2 regions of the Streptomyces sp. NPDC006687 genome follow, and region 1 is predicted to be linked to the other one. Evidence: predicted binding sites of a transcription regulator. Region 1 holds the regulator's gene; the other holds the start of a gene.

Region 1 (7,663 bases):
GACGACGTCCAGTACCTGTGGCTGCCGCTGGCCCACGTCTTCGGCAAGGTGCTCACCTCCGGCCAGATCGAGGTCGGACACGTCACCGCCGTGGACGGCCGCATCGACAAGATCATCGAGAACCTGCCGGTCGTCCAGCCGACCTATATGGCGGCCGTCCCGCGCATCTTCGAGAAGGTCTACAACGGCGTGGCCGCCAAGGCCCGGGCCGGCGGCGGCGCCAAGTACAAGGTCTTCCAGTGGGCGGCCGGCGTCGCCCGCGAGTACGCCAAGGTCACCCAGGACAACTACCGCCGCACCGGCCGGGCCACCGCCCCCTTCGGCCTCGCCACCCGGCACAAGGTCGCCGACGCCCTCGTCTACTCCAAGCTCCGCGACGCCTTCGGCGGCAGACTCCGCGCCGCCGTCTCCGGCGCCTCCGCCCTGGCCCCCGAGATCGGCTACTTCTTCTCCGGCGCCGGCATCCACATCCTGGAGGGCTACGGCCTGACGGAGTCCAGCGCCGCCTCCTTCGTCAACCCCGGCGAGGCGTACCGCACCGGCACCGTCGGCAAGCCGCTGCCCGGCACCGAGGTCCGCATCGCCGACGACGGCGAGGTCCTGCTGCGCGGCCCCGGCATCATGCAGGGCTACCACCGCCAGCCCGACAAGACCGACGAGGTCCTGGAGAGCGACGGCTGGCTGCACACCGGCGACATCGGCGAGCTCTCCCCGGACGGCTACCTGCGCATCACCGACCGCAAGAAGGACCTGATCAAGACCTCGGGCGGCAAGTACGTCGCCCCGGCGGAGATCGAGGGCCAGTTCAAGGCGGTCTGCCCGTACGTCTCCGCGATCGTCGTCCACGGCGCCGACCGCAACTTCTGCACCGCCCTCGTCGCCCTCGACGAGCCCGCCATCCTCGGCTGGGCCGCCGAGAACGGCCTGGAGGGAAGGACGTACGCCGAGGTCGTGGCCGCGCCGGAGACCGAGCGGCTGATCGAGACCTACGTCCAGACCCTCAACGAGAACCTCCAGCGCTGGCAGACGATCAAGAAGTTCCGGATCCTGCCGCGCGACCTGGACGTCGAACACGGCGACCTCACGCCCAGCCTCAAGCTGAAGCGGCCCGTCGTGGAGCGTGAGTTCAAGCACCTCATCGAGGAGATGTACGCGGGCTCCCGCGAGGCGTGACGCCCGGCGGCGAGCCGGACGGGGGCGGGGGCGGCGCGCTCGCCGTCCCCGCCGGGCCCCGCGTGCCGGGCGGAGCCCCGCCCGGTACGGGCCGCCGGGCCCCGGAGCGTGCGGGACAATGGACGTATGCCTTCCGCACTGCCCGACGGTGACCCCATGCCCGAAGACGGCTCGCTGCCGTCGCATGCCCTGGCGGGTGCCGGGGGGCGGCCGCTGGGGTTCTACCTGCACGTCCCGTACTGCGCCACCCGCTGCGGGTACTGCGACTTCAACACCTACACCGCCACCGAGCTGCGCGGCACCGGCGGCGTCCTCGCCTCCCGCGAGAACTACGCCGACACCCTGACCGACGAGATCCGCCTGGCCCGCAAGGTGCTCGGCGACGACCCGCGCCCCGTGCGGACCGTCTTCGTCGGCGGCGGCACGCCCACCCTGCTGCCCGCCGCCGACCTCGTACGGATGCTCGCGGCGATCCGCGACGAGTTCGGCCTGGCCGAGGACGCCGAGGTCACCACCGAGGCCAACCCGGAGTCCGTCGACCCGGCGTACCTGGCCGAGCTGCGCGCGGGCGGGTTCAACCGGATCTCCTTCGGCATGCAGAGCGCCAGGCAGCACGTGCTGAAGATCCTCGACCGCACCCACACGCCCGGCCGCCCCGAGGCATGTGTGGCCGAGGCCCGCGCGGCGGGCTTCGAGCACGTCAACCTCGACCTGATCTACGGCACCCCCGGCGAGTCCGACGAGGACTGGCGGGCCTCCCTGGACGCCGCGCTCGGCGCCGGGCCCGACCACATCAGCGCCTACGCCCTCATCGTGGAGGAGGGCACCCAGCTGGCCCGCCGCATCCGCCGGGGCGAGGTCCCCATGACGGACGACGACACCCACGCCGACCGGTACCTGATCGCCGACTCGGTCCTGGCCGGGGCCGGCTACTCCTGGTACGAGGTCTCGAACTGGGCGACCACCGAGGCCGGCCGCTGCCTGCACAACGAGCTGTACTGGCGCGGGGCCGACTGGTGGGGCGCCGGCCCCGGAGCCCACTCGCACGTCGGCGGGGTCCGCTGGTGGAACGTCAAGCACCCCGGCGCCTACGCGGCCGCCCTCGCCGAGGGACGCTCCCCGGGCGCGGGGCGCGAGCTGCTGTCGGACGAGGACCGGCGGGTGGAGCGGATCCTGCTGGAGCTCCGCCTGGTCGAGGGCGTCCCGCTGTCCCTCCTGGCCCCGGCGGGCCTGGCGGCCTCCCGCCGCGCCCTGGCCGACGGCCTGCTGGAGGCGGTCCCGTACGAGGCCGGGCGGGCGGTGCTGACCCTGCGCGGGCGGCTGCTGGCGGACGCGGTGGTGCGGGACCTGGTGGACTGATCACTCCCCGGAGTGAACCGCAGCCCCCGGGGGACCGGGTTCGGCGGCGCGCTGCCGCTGCCCGGTCAGGGGGCCGTGACGAAGTCGATCAGTTCCTCCACCCGCCCCAGCAGCGTCGGCTCCAGGTCGCGGTAGGAGGTCACACGGGACAGGATGTGCTGCCAGGCGGCCCCCGTGTGCTCCGGCCAGCCCAGGGCCCGGCAGACGCCCGTCTTCCAGTCCTGGCCCCTCGGGACCCGCGGCCACGCCGCGATGCCCAGCGCCGACGGCTTCACCGCCTGCCAGACGTCCACGTACGGGTGGCCCACCACCAGCACGTCCGGCGAGGTCACCGACGCCGCGATACGGGACTCCTTGGACCCCGGCACCAGATGGTCCACCAGCACGCCCAGCCGGGCGTCCGGCCCCGGGGCGAACTCCGCCACCACGGCCGCGAGGTCGTCGATCCCCTCCAGGTACTCCACCACCACGCCCTCGATCCGCAGGTCGTCGCCCCAGACCCGCTCGACCAGCTCGGCGTCGTGCCGCCCCTCCACGTAGATCCGCCCCGCCCGCGCCACCCGCGCCCGTGCCCCCGGAACGGCGACCGAGCCCGAGGCCGTACGGGCCGGCGCGGCGGGCGCCCGTGACGGGCGGGTCAGCGTCACCACCGCCCCCTCCAGCAGGAAGCCGCGCGGCTCCAGCGGGAACACCCGCCGCTTGCCGAACCGGTCCTCCAGGGTCACCGTGCCCGCCTCGCAGGCCACCACCGCCCCGCAGAAGTCCGTACCCGCCACCTCGACCACCAGACCGGGGTCGGCCGGCACCTCCGGCACGGCCTTGGCGCGCTTCCACTGCGGGGTCAGGTCGGGGGAGTACTCACGCATCCGGCCGACACTAGGAGCGCGGCCGCCCTCACGCCCGCGACACGCCGAACCGGTCCGCCAGTGTGGCGCGTTGCGCACGCACGAAGCCCGCGTCGACCACCGCTCCGTGACCCGGCACGTACAGCGCGTCCTCCCCGCCCAGCGCCAGCAGCCGGTCCAGGGCGGCCGGCCACTGGCCCGGCACCGCGTCCGAGCCCGCCTGGGGCTCGCCCGACTCCTCGACCAGGTCCCCGCAGAACACCGCCTCCCGCTCGCCCGGCACGAAGACGGCCAGGTCGTGCTGCGAGTGCGCGGGCCCGACGTTGGCCAGCAGCACCTGCACCCCGCCCAGCTCCAGCGTCCACTCGCCCGACACCAGGTGCTCCGGGGCCCGGAGCAGGCCGCACGCCTCGGCGGCCTCCTCCCCGGCCAGGCCGTGGGCCACCGCGCTCGTCCGCAGCTCCTCCCGGCCGCCGGGGGTCGCCATCAGCCGGTCCAGCCCGACCGCCCCGTAGGACCGGGCGCCCGCGAAGGCCGCGCCACCCAGCACATGATCGAAATGTCCGTGCGTGAATGCGATATGGGTCACGTGCCGGCCGGTCAGCCGCTCCGCCTCGGCCCGGACGGCCGCCCCCTCCCGCACGCTGGATCCGGGGTCGATCAGGAGCACCGAATCCGCTCCCACCACCAGTCCCACCGTGCAGTCCCACACCGGGAGCCGTCGCCGGCCCACCCGCGGGGTCACCCGTTCCCAGCCCGCCTCTTCCCAACGCACGTCCATGCCGCGACGCTACCCTGGCGGGCCGCCCTTGCCCGCGGCGTACTACCCGGCCGTACACTGACCGGGGGATTCCTGGCACTCGGACCACCAGAGTGCCAGCCCGCCCGAGAGAGCCCGGCCAGGACCGGCCGACCGACCCGCATCCGGAGGTGTGCGCGCATGCTCAGTGAACGCAGACTCGAGGTGCTCCGCGCCATCGTCCAGGACTATGTCGGCACGGAGGAGCCCGTCGGGTCCAAGGCCCTCACCGAGCGGCACAAACTGGGCGTCTCGCCCGCCACCGTGCGCAACGACATGGCCGTGCTGGAGGAGGAGGGCTACATCGCCCAGCCCCACACCAGCGCCGGCCGGATCCCCACCGACAAGGGCTACCGCCTCTTCGTCGACCGGCTGGCCGGGGTCAAGCCGCTGTCCACGCCCGAGCGCCGGGCCATCCAGAACTTCCTCGACGGGGCCGTCGACCTCGACGACGTCGTGGGCCGCACGGTGCGGCTGCTCGCGCAGCTCACCCGCCAGGTCGCCGTCGTCCAGTACCCGTCGCTGACCCGTTCCACCGTCCGGCACGTCGAGCTGCTGTCGCTGGCCCCGGCCCGGCTGATGCTCGTGCTGATCACCGACACCGGGCGGGTCGAGCAGCGTCTGGTCGACACCCAGACCCCCTTCGGCGAGCAATCCCTCGCCGACCTGCGGGCACGCCTCAACAGCCGGGTCGTCGGCCGTCGGTTCACCGACGTGCCGAACCTCGTACAGGACCTCCCGGAGTCCTTCGAGGTCGAGGACCGGGCCACCGTCAAGGCCGTGCTCGCCACCCTTCTCGAAACGCTGGCCGAGGAGGCGGAGGAGCGGCTGATGATCGGCGGCACCGCCAACCTCACGCGCTTCGGACATGATTTTCCCCTGACGATCAGGCCGGTGCTCGAAGCGCTTGAGGAGCACGTGGTGCTCCTCAAGCTGCTGGGTGAGGCCGGAGAGTCGGGAATGGCCGTACGGATCGGGCACGAGAACGCCTACGAGGGGCTCAACTCCACGTCCGTCGTCTCCGTCGGCTACGGTTCGGGCGGCGAAGCAGTCGCCAAACTCGGCGTGGTCGGACCGACCCGCATGGACTACCCCGGAACGATGGGAGCGGTACGCGCAGTGGCACGTTACGTCGGACAGATCCTGGCGGAGTCGTAAGTGGCCACGGACTACTACGCCGTACTCGGCGTGCGCCGCGACGCATCCCAGGACGAGATCAAGAAGGCATTCCGTCGCCTGGCCCGTGAACTCCACCCGGACGTGAACCCGGACCCGAAGACGCAGGAGCGCTTCAAGGAGATCAACGCGGCCTACGAGGTCCTCTCGGACCCGCAGAAGAAGCAGGTCTACGACCTCGGCGGCGACCCGCTGTCCTCCTCGGGCGGCGGCGGTGGCGGCGCGGGCGGCTTCGGCGCGGGCGGCTTCGGCAACTTCTCCGACATCATGGACGCCTTCTTCGGCCAGGCTTCGCAGCGCGGCCCGCGCTCGCGCACCCGCCGCGGCCAGGACGCCATGATCCGCCTCGACCTGGAGCTGGACGAGGCCGCCTTCGGCACGACCAAGGACATCCAGGTCGACACCGCCGTGGTCTGCGGCACCTGCTCCGGTGAGGGCGCCGCCCCCGGCACCTCCGCGCAGACCTGTGACATGTGCCGCGGCCGCGGTGAGGTCTCCCAGGTCACCCGGTCCTTCCTGGGCCAGGTCATGACCTCGCGCCCCTGCCCGCAGTGCCAGGGCTTCGGCACGGTCGTCCCCACCCCGTGCCCGGAGTGCGCGGGCGACGGCCGGGTCCGCTCCCGCCGCAGCCTGACGGTCAAGATCCCGGCCGGCGTCGAGAACGGCACCCGGATCCAGCTCGCGGGCGAGGGCGAGGTCGGCCCCGGCGGCGGCCCCGCCGGCGACCTGTACGTGGAGATCCACGAGCTGGCGCACCCGACCTTCCAGCGGCGCGGGGACGACCTGCACTGCACGGTCACCATCCCCATGACGGCCGCGGCCCTGGGCACCAAGTGCCCGCTGGAGACGCTGGACGGCATGGAGGAGATCGACATCCGGCCCGGGACCCAGTCCGGCCAGGCGATCCCGCTGCACGGCCGCGGTGTCACGCACCTGCGCGGCGGCGGCCGCGGCGACCTGATCGTCCACGTCGAGGTCACCACGCCCGGCAAGCTGGACGCCCAGCAGGAGGAGCTGCTGCGCCAGCTCGCCAAGCTGCGCGGCGAGGAGCGGCCCATGGGCCAGTTCGCTCCGGGCCAGCAGGGCCTGTTCAGCCGCCTGAAGGACGCGTTCAACGGTCGCTGACCGCCGCGGACGGCAGTGCAGGAGCCCGGTACGGGGGACCCCGTACCGGGCTCCTCGCCGTTGCGGGCCCCGCCGCCGGGCCGACGGGAAAGCGGACTATGCCAGGCGAATGCCATGATTCGGCGCCGTGACCCGGACATGGCACGATGCAGTCCATGTCCTCCGCACCGAACGGTCTCCACCCCTACCCGATCGTGCAGGCTCCCATGGCGGGCGGCGTCTCCGGCCCGCCCCTCGTCGCCGCCGTGTGCGAAGCGGGCGGGCTCGGTTTCCTGGCCGGCGGCTACAAGACCGCCGACGGCATGTACCAGGAGATCAAGCAGACGCGCGGGCTCACCCGGCGCCCCTTCGGCGTGAACCTCCTCCTGCCGCAGACCGGCTACGTCGACCCGGCCGCCGTCGAGGCGTACCGCGGGCAGCTGGCGGGCGAGGCGAGCTGGTACGAGGTCTCCCTCGCCGAGGAGGACATCATCGGTACCTCCGACGACGGCTACGACGCCAAGCTCGCCATCCTGCTGGAGGACCCGGTGCGGGTCGTCTCCTTCACCTTCGGCTGCCCCGACCCCGCCGCCCTCGCGCGCCTGCGGGCGGTCGGCACCCGCACCATCGTCACCGTGACCTCGCCCGAGGAGGCCCGTACCGCCGAGGCGGCCGGCGCCGACGCCGTCTGCGTCCAGGGCGTCGAGGCCGGCGGCCACCAGGGCACCCACCACGACGACCCGCAGACCGACGGCACGGCGGGCGTCGGCCTGCTCGCCCTGGTCACCCAGGTACGGGAGGCCGTGGCGCTGCCGATCATCGCGGCGGGCGGGGTGATGCGGGGCGCGCAGATCGCGGCGCTGCTCGCGGCCGGCGCGGAGTCCGCGCAGCTGGGCACGGCCTTCCTGGCCTGCCGGGAGTCGGGCGCCCACCTGCTGCACAAGCAGGCCCTGACCGACCCGGCGTTCCCGCACACCGAGCTCACCCGGGCCTTCTCGGGCCGGCCGGCGCGCGGCCTGGTGAACCGCTTCGTGCGCGAGCACGGCCCCTACGCCCCGGCCGCCTACCCCCAGATCCATCACCTGACCTCGGGGCTGCGCAAGGCGGCCGCCGCGGCGGGGGACCCTCAGGGCATGGCGCTGTGGGCGGGGCAGGGGCACCGGCTGGCCCGGGCGCTGCCGGCCGGGGAGCTGGTGGAGGTGCTGGC
Region 2 (7,663 bases), on a different contig from region 1:
AGGAGAAAGGGCCTCGCCATCATGGCTGCACAGACCGCCGCTATCCCTGCCCCGTCGGAGTCCACCGCCGCCGGATCCGTCGATCTCGGTCCCGCCACCGGCCTTTCCTGTCGTGAGTGCGGTACCCGTTTCGAGCTCGGCCCCATCTTCGCCTGCGTCGAGTGCTTCGGTCCGCTGGAGGTCGCCTACGAGCTGCCCGCCGGCGACCCTGAGGCGCTGCGCGCGGCGATCGAGGCCGGCCCCAACAACATCTGGCGCTACGCCCCGCTGCTGCCCGTCCCCGCGGACGTGGCGTCCAAGCCGAGCCTGAACCCGGGGTTCACCAAGCTCGTGGACGCGCGGAACCTGGCCAAGGAGCTGGGCGTCACCGGCAAGCTGTACGTCAAGGACGACTCCGGCAACCCGACGCACTCCTTCAAGGACCGCGTCGTGGCCATCGCCGTCGAGGCGGCCCGCGCGTTCGGCTTCACCACCCTCTCCTGCTCCTCCACGGGCAACCTGGCCGGCGCCGTCGGCGCGGCGGCGGCCCGCGCGGGCTTCCGCTCCTGCGTGTTCATCCCGCACGACCTGGAGCAGGGCAAGGTCGTCATGGCCGGTGTCTACGGTGGCGAGCTGGTCGGCATCGAGGGCAACTACGACGACGTCAACCGCTTCTGCTCCGAGCTCATCGGTGACCCGCTGGGCGAGGGCTGGGGCTTCGTCAACGTCAACCTGCGCCCCTACTACGGGGAGGGTTCCAAGACCCTCGCCTACGAGATCTGTGAGCAGCTCGGCTGGCAGCTTCCCGACCAGATCGTCATCCCGATCGCGTCCGGATCGCAGCTGACCAAGATCGACAAGGGTCTCCAGGAGCTGATCAAGCTCGGTCTGGTCGAGGACAAGCCGTACCGGATCTTCGGCGCCCAGGCCGAGGGCTGCTCCCCGGTGTCCACCGCCTTCAAGGCCGGGCACGACGTGGTCCGCCCGCAGAAGCCGGACACGATCGCCAAGTCCCTGGCCATCGGCAACCCTGCGGACGGCCCGTACGTGCTCGACATCGCCCGCCGCACCGGCGGCTTCGTCGAGGACGTCAACGACGAGCAGGTCGTCGAGGCGATCCGGATCCTGGCTCAGACCGAGGGCATCTTCGCCGAGACCGCGGGCGGTGTGACCGTCGGCGTGACGAAGAAGCTCATCGAGAACGGGCTCCTGGACCCCTCGCTGACCACCGTGGTCCTGAACACCGGTGACGGCCTCAAGACCCTGGAGGCGGTGGCCGGCACCGGCCAGACCGCCACCATCCGCCCGAGCCTGGACGCGTTCCGCGCCGCCGGCCTGGCCTGACCCTTCCCTCGCACTACACGGAAAGGCGGTAGCGCCATGAGCGTCAACGTCCGCATCCCCACCATCCTGCGCACCTACACCGGCGGCGCCGCCGAGGTCCCGGCCGAGGGCGCGACCCTGGCCGAGGTCATCGACTCCCTGGAGGCGAACCACCCGGGCATCGCCGCGCGCGTCCTGGACGACCAGGGCAAGCTGCGCCGCTTCGTGAACGTCTACGTCAACGACGACGACGTGCGCTTCGAGGGCGGCCTGCAGGCGGCGACGCCGGACGGCGCGGGCGTTTCGATCATTCCCGCCGTGGCGGGCGGCTGCTGACGCGCGAAGAGCGTCGCGCCGCATTCTGAATTGCCCCCTCCGCTAAAAGCGGAGGGGGCAATTCTGCTTGATTGGGCGCGGTAGAGTTGGGGAAGTCCCCTCCGTCGTTCTTGCCCGCCGCATATGAACGGGCAGGAAGAGGGTTGACATTGAGTCAACATGCACGTGTCTTTTGGGGCATTGGTGCGGCTTGTCTGGCCCGACTTGCCCAGGAATAGGCCAAATTTTCAGCCCATTTCCACATGCGTTCGTGTCCAGATTTCTCGTCGGAATGACCTGTTGCAGACAGCAGCGGTGCAGATACATTCAGCCCCGGTCGAGGCGTTCCGGCGCAAGTTCTGACCCGGGTCCGCGAAGTGCGGACCTGCGCAAGGGCCAGTAATAGGGGAGTTAGGCATGGCTCAGGGCACCGTCAAGTGGTTCAACGCGGAGAAGGGCTACGGCTTCATCGCGGTCGACGGTGGTGCGGATGTGTTCGTCCACTACAGCGCCATCCAGATGGACGGGTACCGCACCCTTGAAGAGGGTCAGCGGGTCGAGTTCGAGATCTCGCAGGGTCAGAAGGGTCCGCAGGCTGACATGGTCAAGCTGGCGGCCGGCTGAGTCGAAGCGCGATCGGCCACCGACGCACGCACCAACACGTGAGGGGCCCACATCCTGTCCAGGATGCGGGCCCCTCACGTGTGTCCGGTGCGCCGACCCGCCCGGCATGGCTCGAAGCCGCTTGCACTCGGAGGGGCCGAGTGCTAATCATTGGCGTTAGCACTCTCCGGGTGAGAGTGCTACAAGACGAGGACCGGGCCGGTGAGGCCCGCAGGGTCCGGCGGGAAGGAACCGCCGGATCGGCAGGCCGTCCGTCGCGGGCGCGGGCGCGGTCCGGAGCAATCCACCCTCCCCTGACGTCTGGCGGCGTAGGGGGAACCCCAGTCCTGGAGGACCACTTCAGATGGCCAAGATCATTTCGTTCAACGAGGAGGCCCGGCGCGGTCTCGAGCGTGGCATGAACCAGCTCGCCGACGCCGTCAAGGTCACCCTTGGCCCCAAGGGTCGCAACGTCGTCCTTGAGAAGAAGTGGGGTGCGCCCACGATCACCAACGACGGCGTCTCCATCGCCAAGGAGATCGAGCTCGAGGACCCGTACGAGAAGATCGGCGCCGAGCTGGTCAAGGAAGTCGCCAAGAAGACGGACGATGTCGCCGGCGACGGTACGACCACCGCCACGGTCCTCGCCCAGGCGCTCGTCCGCGAGGGTCTGCGCAACGTGGCCGCCGGTGCCAACCCGATGGCCCTCAAGCGTGGTATCGAGAAGGCCGTCGAGGCCGTCTCCGCCGCCCTGCTCGCCCAGGCCAAGGATGTCGAGACCAAGGAGCAGATCGCTTCCACGGCCTCCATCTCCGCCGCCGACACCCAGATCGGCGAGCTCATCGCCGAGGCCATGGACAAGGTCGGCAAGGAAGGCGTCATCACCGTCGAGGAGTCCCAGACCTTCGGTCTGGAGCTGGAGCTCACCGAGGGTATGCGCTTCGACAAGGGCTACATCTCGGCGTACTTCGCCACCGACATGGAGCGTATGGAGGCGTCCCTCGACGACCCGTACATCCTGATCGTCAACTCCAAGATCGGCTCGGTCAAGGACCTGCTGCCGCTCCTGGAGAAGGTCATGCAGTCCGGCAAGCCGCTGCTGATCATCGCCGAGGATGTCGAGGGCGAGGCCCTGTCGACCCTGGTCGTCAACAAGATCCGCGGCACCTTCAAGTCCGTCGCCGTCAAGGCCCCGGGCTTCGGCGACCGCCGCAAGGCCATGCTCGGCGACATCGCCATCCTCACCGGTGGCACGGTCATCTCCGAGGAGGTCGGCCTCAAGCTGGAGAACGCCGGTCTCGACCTGCTCGGCCGCGCCCGCAAGGTCGTCATCACCAAGGACGAGACGACCATCGTCGACGGTGCCGGTGACAGCGACCAGGTCCAGGGCCGCGTCAACCAGATCCGCGCCGAGATCGAGAACTCCGACTCGGACTACGACCGCGAGAAGCTCCAGGAGCGCCTCGCGAAGCTGGCCGGCGGCGTGGCCGTCATCAAGGCCGGTGCCGCGACCGAGGTCGAGCTCAAGGAGCGCAAGCACCGCATCGAGGACGCCGTCCGCAACGCGAAGGCGGCCGTCGAAGAGGGCATCGTCGCCGGTGGTGGCGTGGCCCTGCTCCAGGCGTCCTCGGTCTTCGAGAAGCTGGAGCTCACCGGTGACGAGGCGACCGGCGCCAACGCCGTGAAGCTCGCGCTGGAGGCCCCGCTGAAGCAGATCGCCGTCAACGGTGGTCTCGAGGGCGGCGTCGTCGTGGAGAAGGTGCGCAACCTCCCGATCGGCCACGGTCTGAACGCCGCGACCGGCGAGTACGTCGACATGATCGCCGAGGGCATCATCGACCCGGCGAAGGTCACGCGTTCCGCGCTGCAGAACGCCGCGTCCATCGCCGCGCTGTTCCTGACCACCGAGGCCGTCATCGCCGACAAGCCCGAGAAGGCCGGCGCCGGTGCGCCGGGCGGCATGCCGGGCGGTGACATGGACTTCTGATCGGCCTCGGCTGATCGGCTGTTCTCGACCGAGGGCGGCGCTCCTTCCACGCGAAGGGGTGCCGCCCTCGGGCGTTTCACCCCCGCCTCGCGCCGCGCGGCCGGCGCCCGCGCTTCTGGTACGCCTCGTGGACCGCGCCGGCCAGCCCCAGCAGGACGGCCGCCCCGACCGTGACCCCCGCCGCGACGCGCATGCCCCCGCCGTGGACGTGCCTGGCGGCCAGCGGGGCGACCCTGCCCTGCGGGTCGTACACCACCGCCAGTGCCTGGCCCTCCTTCGCCAGCCGCGCGAAGGCGTCCAACTCGGTCGGGCCGCCCGCGGGACAGCGCAGCAGATGGCCGTACGAGGTGCGGCTCGTGGTGGTCCAGTGGCCGTCGGCGTCCATGGAGGAGTCCGTCTCGGTGCGCTGGGTGACCTTCAGGACGACGCAGCTGATCTCCACGCCCCGGTCTTCCAGCACGCTGTGCCCCACCGACACCAGCGCCAGCATGGCCCCGAGACCCGCCGGGAGGGCGGACGCGGCGATGACCCCGGCCTCGCGCCGCGCGGCGAGCGCGGCGTGGCCCCCGAGCAGGAGCAGGGGCAGCAGCACCCCGCCGAGGAGGTACCCCCAGCCGCCGAGCCGCCCGTACGCCGACTCCCAGGCGGCGCCGAAAGCCAGGGCGGCGGCCAGCAGCGGCGCGGCCACCGCCACCGCCGTGCGCCCGATCCCCCTGGCCCATCCCCCGTCCCACCCCGCCATGGCCGCCTCCCCCGGGGGTTCGTCCCCGCCCTTCCAGGGAAGCGCGAAGGCCGCGCCCGGTAAAGGGGGCCGACGCCTGCTGGGACGCGGCGGCACCGGACGGCCGGGTTTGGTTGACTGGCGGTATGAGCGAGGGCGAGAGCGTGTTCATCAAGATCTGCGGGCTGAAGACGCCCGAGGACGTCGACGTGGCCGTGGCCGCCGGGGCCGGCGCCGTCGGGTTCGTGCTCGCGCCGGGCAGCCCCCGTACGGTCACCGCGGCTCTGGCGCGGGAGCTCGGCGCGCGGGTCCCGGAGGGGGTGCTCACCGTCGGGGTGTTCCGGGGGCAGCCCCTGGAGGAGGTGCGCCGGCTCACCGAGGAGAGCGGCGTGCGCGGGGTGCAGCTGCACGGCGACGAAGGCCCCGGGTTCTACGAGGAACTCCGTGCCCCGGGCCGGACCCTGCTGCGGGCCACCGCCGAGCATGTCGCGCGCTGCGGGGAGTACGGCGAGGACCTGCTGCTGATCGACGCCCCCGACCCTGGCTCCGGCACCCCCTGGAATTGGGGATCCGCCCAGTTCAGGGCGCCGCAGGGCCGCTGGCTGCTGGCCGGCGGGCTCAGCCCGGCCAACGTCCGCGAGGCCGTCCGGGCCACCGGCGCCTGGGGCGTGGACGTCTCCAGCGGGGTCGAGCGGGAGCGCGGAGTGAAGTCCCCCGAGCTGATCCGGGCCTTCATCGATGCCGCCACGCAATCATGTGATTACTCTGTGTGAGAACATGGGGGTGTCGGCCTGGCCGGCGGGCAGAACACCTTCATGGAATCGGACCACTCCGGATGGCTGCGGCGCCTGACCCGCCGCCTCCTCCCCGCAGCCGGCGGCGGGGGCCTGCCGGTGCTCACGCCGGGCCGCACCCCCGTCCTCACCGCCGACTTCACCTCGACCGCCCAGTGGGTGGCCGGCCGCTCCTGGGCCTATCCCGACGGCGGCCCGGTCAACCCGGGCGACAACAAACTCGACCACCTCGTCTCCGACCCCGCCTACAGCCGCAGCGGCACCTTCCGGGCCACCCGCCGCCCCGACGGCAACTGGGACACCGGGCTGCTCACCACCGAGGGCAGCGACCAGGAGTTCATGGTCCGCACCGGCGACGTCCTGGAGGCCCGCGTCAGACTGCCCGCCGAGACGGGGGCCTGGCCCGCGATCTGGACCTGGCGGGACGGCGGCCAGGAGATCGACGTCTTCGAGTACCACCCCGACAACCCCGACCTCCTCGAACTCTCCAACCACGTCCGCGAGGCCCACCGTTACTACCGCGACCCCTCCGTCCGTCCCGGCGCGTGGATCGACCTCAGGACCGAGTTCGGCAGGCGGTCCGTCGTCTGGTGGGTCAACGGCGTCCGGGCCTTCTCCGACGGCCGGGGCGTGGGCCGCGGCTGGCGGGCGTACCTCATCGTCAACCTGTCCGTCAGCGCCGGCCGCTACCACCCGGCGCCGGCACCGGAGCAGACGGAGATGTCGTACGAGGTGTCGGAACTGCGCGTCTACCGGGCGTAGGCCGCCGGGCCCGGTCGGGCGCCGCTCCGGCCGCGCGCTCCCCGGGCCTCAGGCCGTCGCGTCCCGGCCGGGCAGGAGCGGTGGGAGCGGTGCGGCTCAGGCCAGGGCCGGTTGTTCCGTGGGCCGGCCGGGGGTGGTGGGGTCCGCTGGGTCCGGGCCGGTGTTGAGGTCGTCGAGCATGCGGGGGGTGAAGCCGAAGAAGTACGTCGCCGCGAAGCCCGTCACGTAGCCCGTGAGCAGGCCGCCCGCGTAGACGCCCAGGGCCGCGGCTCTCCCCGGGGTGCCCTCCAGCAGCGGGAACAGCGCCCAGCCGGAGGGGCCGATCGCGGTCGAGCCGAAGGCCACGCCCAGCTGGTGGAACAGCCCGACGAACGCTCCGCCCGCCGCGCCGCCGACGCAGGCGGTGACGAAGGGGCGGCCCAGCGGCAGCGAGACCCCGTAGATCAGCGGCTCTCCGACGCCGAGCAGCCCGGCCGGGAGCGCGGACCTGATGGTGGCGCGCAGCGACGGGTTGTGCGGCAGGCGGACGTAGACGGCGAGGGCGGCGCCGACCTGGCCCGCGCCCGCCATCGCGAGGACCGGCAGCAGGACGGTGTAGCCGGACTCCTCGATGAGGGTGGTGTGGATCGGGATCAGGGCCTGGTGCAGGCCGAGCATCACCAGCGGGAGGAAGAGGCCGCCCAGGACCGTCCCGGCGGCGGCGCCGCCCGTGGCGAGGAGCCGCTCGGCGAAGACGCCGATGGCGTGGGAGACCGTACCGGCGACGGCCATCAGCCCGAAGAGGGTGACCAGGCCGGGGACGAGCACCGTGAGGGTGGGGGTGACCAGCACGTCCAGGGACTCGGGGACGTGGCGCCGGCACCACCGTTCGACGCGGACGGCCAGCAGGGCGGCGGCCAGCGCGCCGAGGACCCCGCCCTGGCCGGGTGAGAGGTGCTGCCCGAACGCCTCGACCTTGGCGACGCCGGGGAAGACGATGACGGCCGCCACCGCCCCGCCGAGGACGGGGGTGCCGCCGAACTCCTTGGCGGTGTTGTGGCCGACGAACACGGCGATCAGCGCCATGAACCCCGAGCCCATCGCCGTCAGCGCCGGGACCAGGGCCGGGACCCAGCCGAGGCTGGCGAGCAGCCCGCCCAGGCCCGCGATGATCCCGCAGCCGATGAGAGCGGGGATCAG

What was found. The regulator HrcA, encoded in region 1, represses chaperone genes, less so after heat shock. The targets are predictions, from matches to a motif close to TTNGCACTCNGNNNNNCNGAGTGCNAA.
Region 2: the regulator HrcA is predicted to act here: its motif matches at 2,362-2,388, upstream of groL (chaperonin GroEL).

What each region holds. Positions count from the first base shown of each region.
Region 1 covers NZ_JBEYJJ010000002.1:94,345-102,007, forward strand. The annotation lists gene ABZ716_RS02760 (long-chain fatty acid--CoA ligase) at 1-1,173, shown strand, start outside; gene hemW (radical SAM family heme chaperone HemW) at 1,300-2,532, shown strand; gene ABZ716_RS02770 (DUF3097 domain-containing protein) at 2,598-3,398, opposite strand; gene ABZ716_RS02775 (MBL fold metallo-hydrolase) at 3,427-4,158, opposite strand; gene hrcA (heat-inducible transcriptional repressor HrcA) at 4,318-5,334, shown strand; gene dnaJ (molecular chaperone DnaJ) at 5,335-6,477, shown strand; gene ABZ716_RS02790 (nitronate monooxygenase) at 6,633-7,663, shown strand, end outside.
Region 2 covers NZ_JBEYJJ010000014.1:29,673-37,335, reverse strand. The annotation lists SAM riboswitch class I at 1-4, shown strand, start outside; gene thrC (threonine synthase) at 22-1,323, shown strand; gene ABZ716_RS18585 (MoaD/ThiS family protein) at 1,360-1,638, shown strand; gene ABZ716_RS18580 (cold-shock protein) at 2,035-2,241, shown strand; gene groL (chaperonin GroEL) at 2,585-4,207, shown strand; gene ABZ716_RS18570 (hypothetical protein) at 4,284-4,949, opposite strand; gene ABZ716_RS18565 (phosphoribosylanthranilate isomerase) at 5,075-5,701, shown strand; gene ABZ716_RS18560 (beta-glucanase) at 5,744-6,484, shown strand; gene ABZ716_RS18555 (PTS transporter subunit EIIC) at 6,581-7,663, opposite strand, start outside.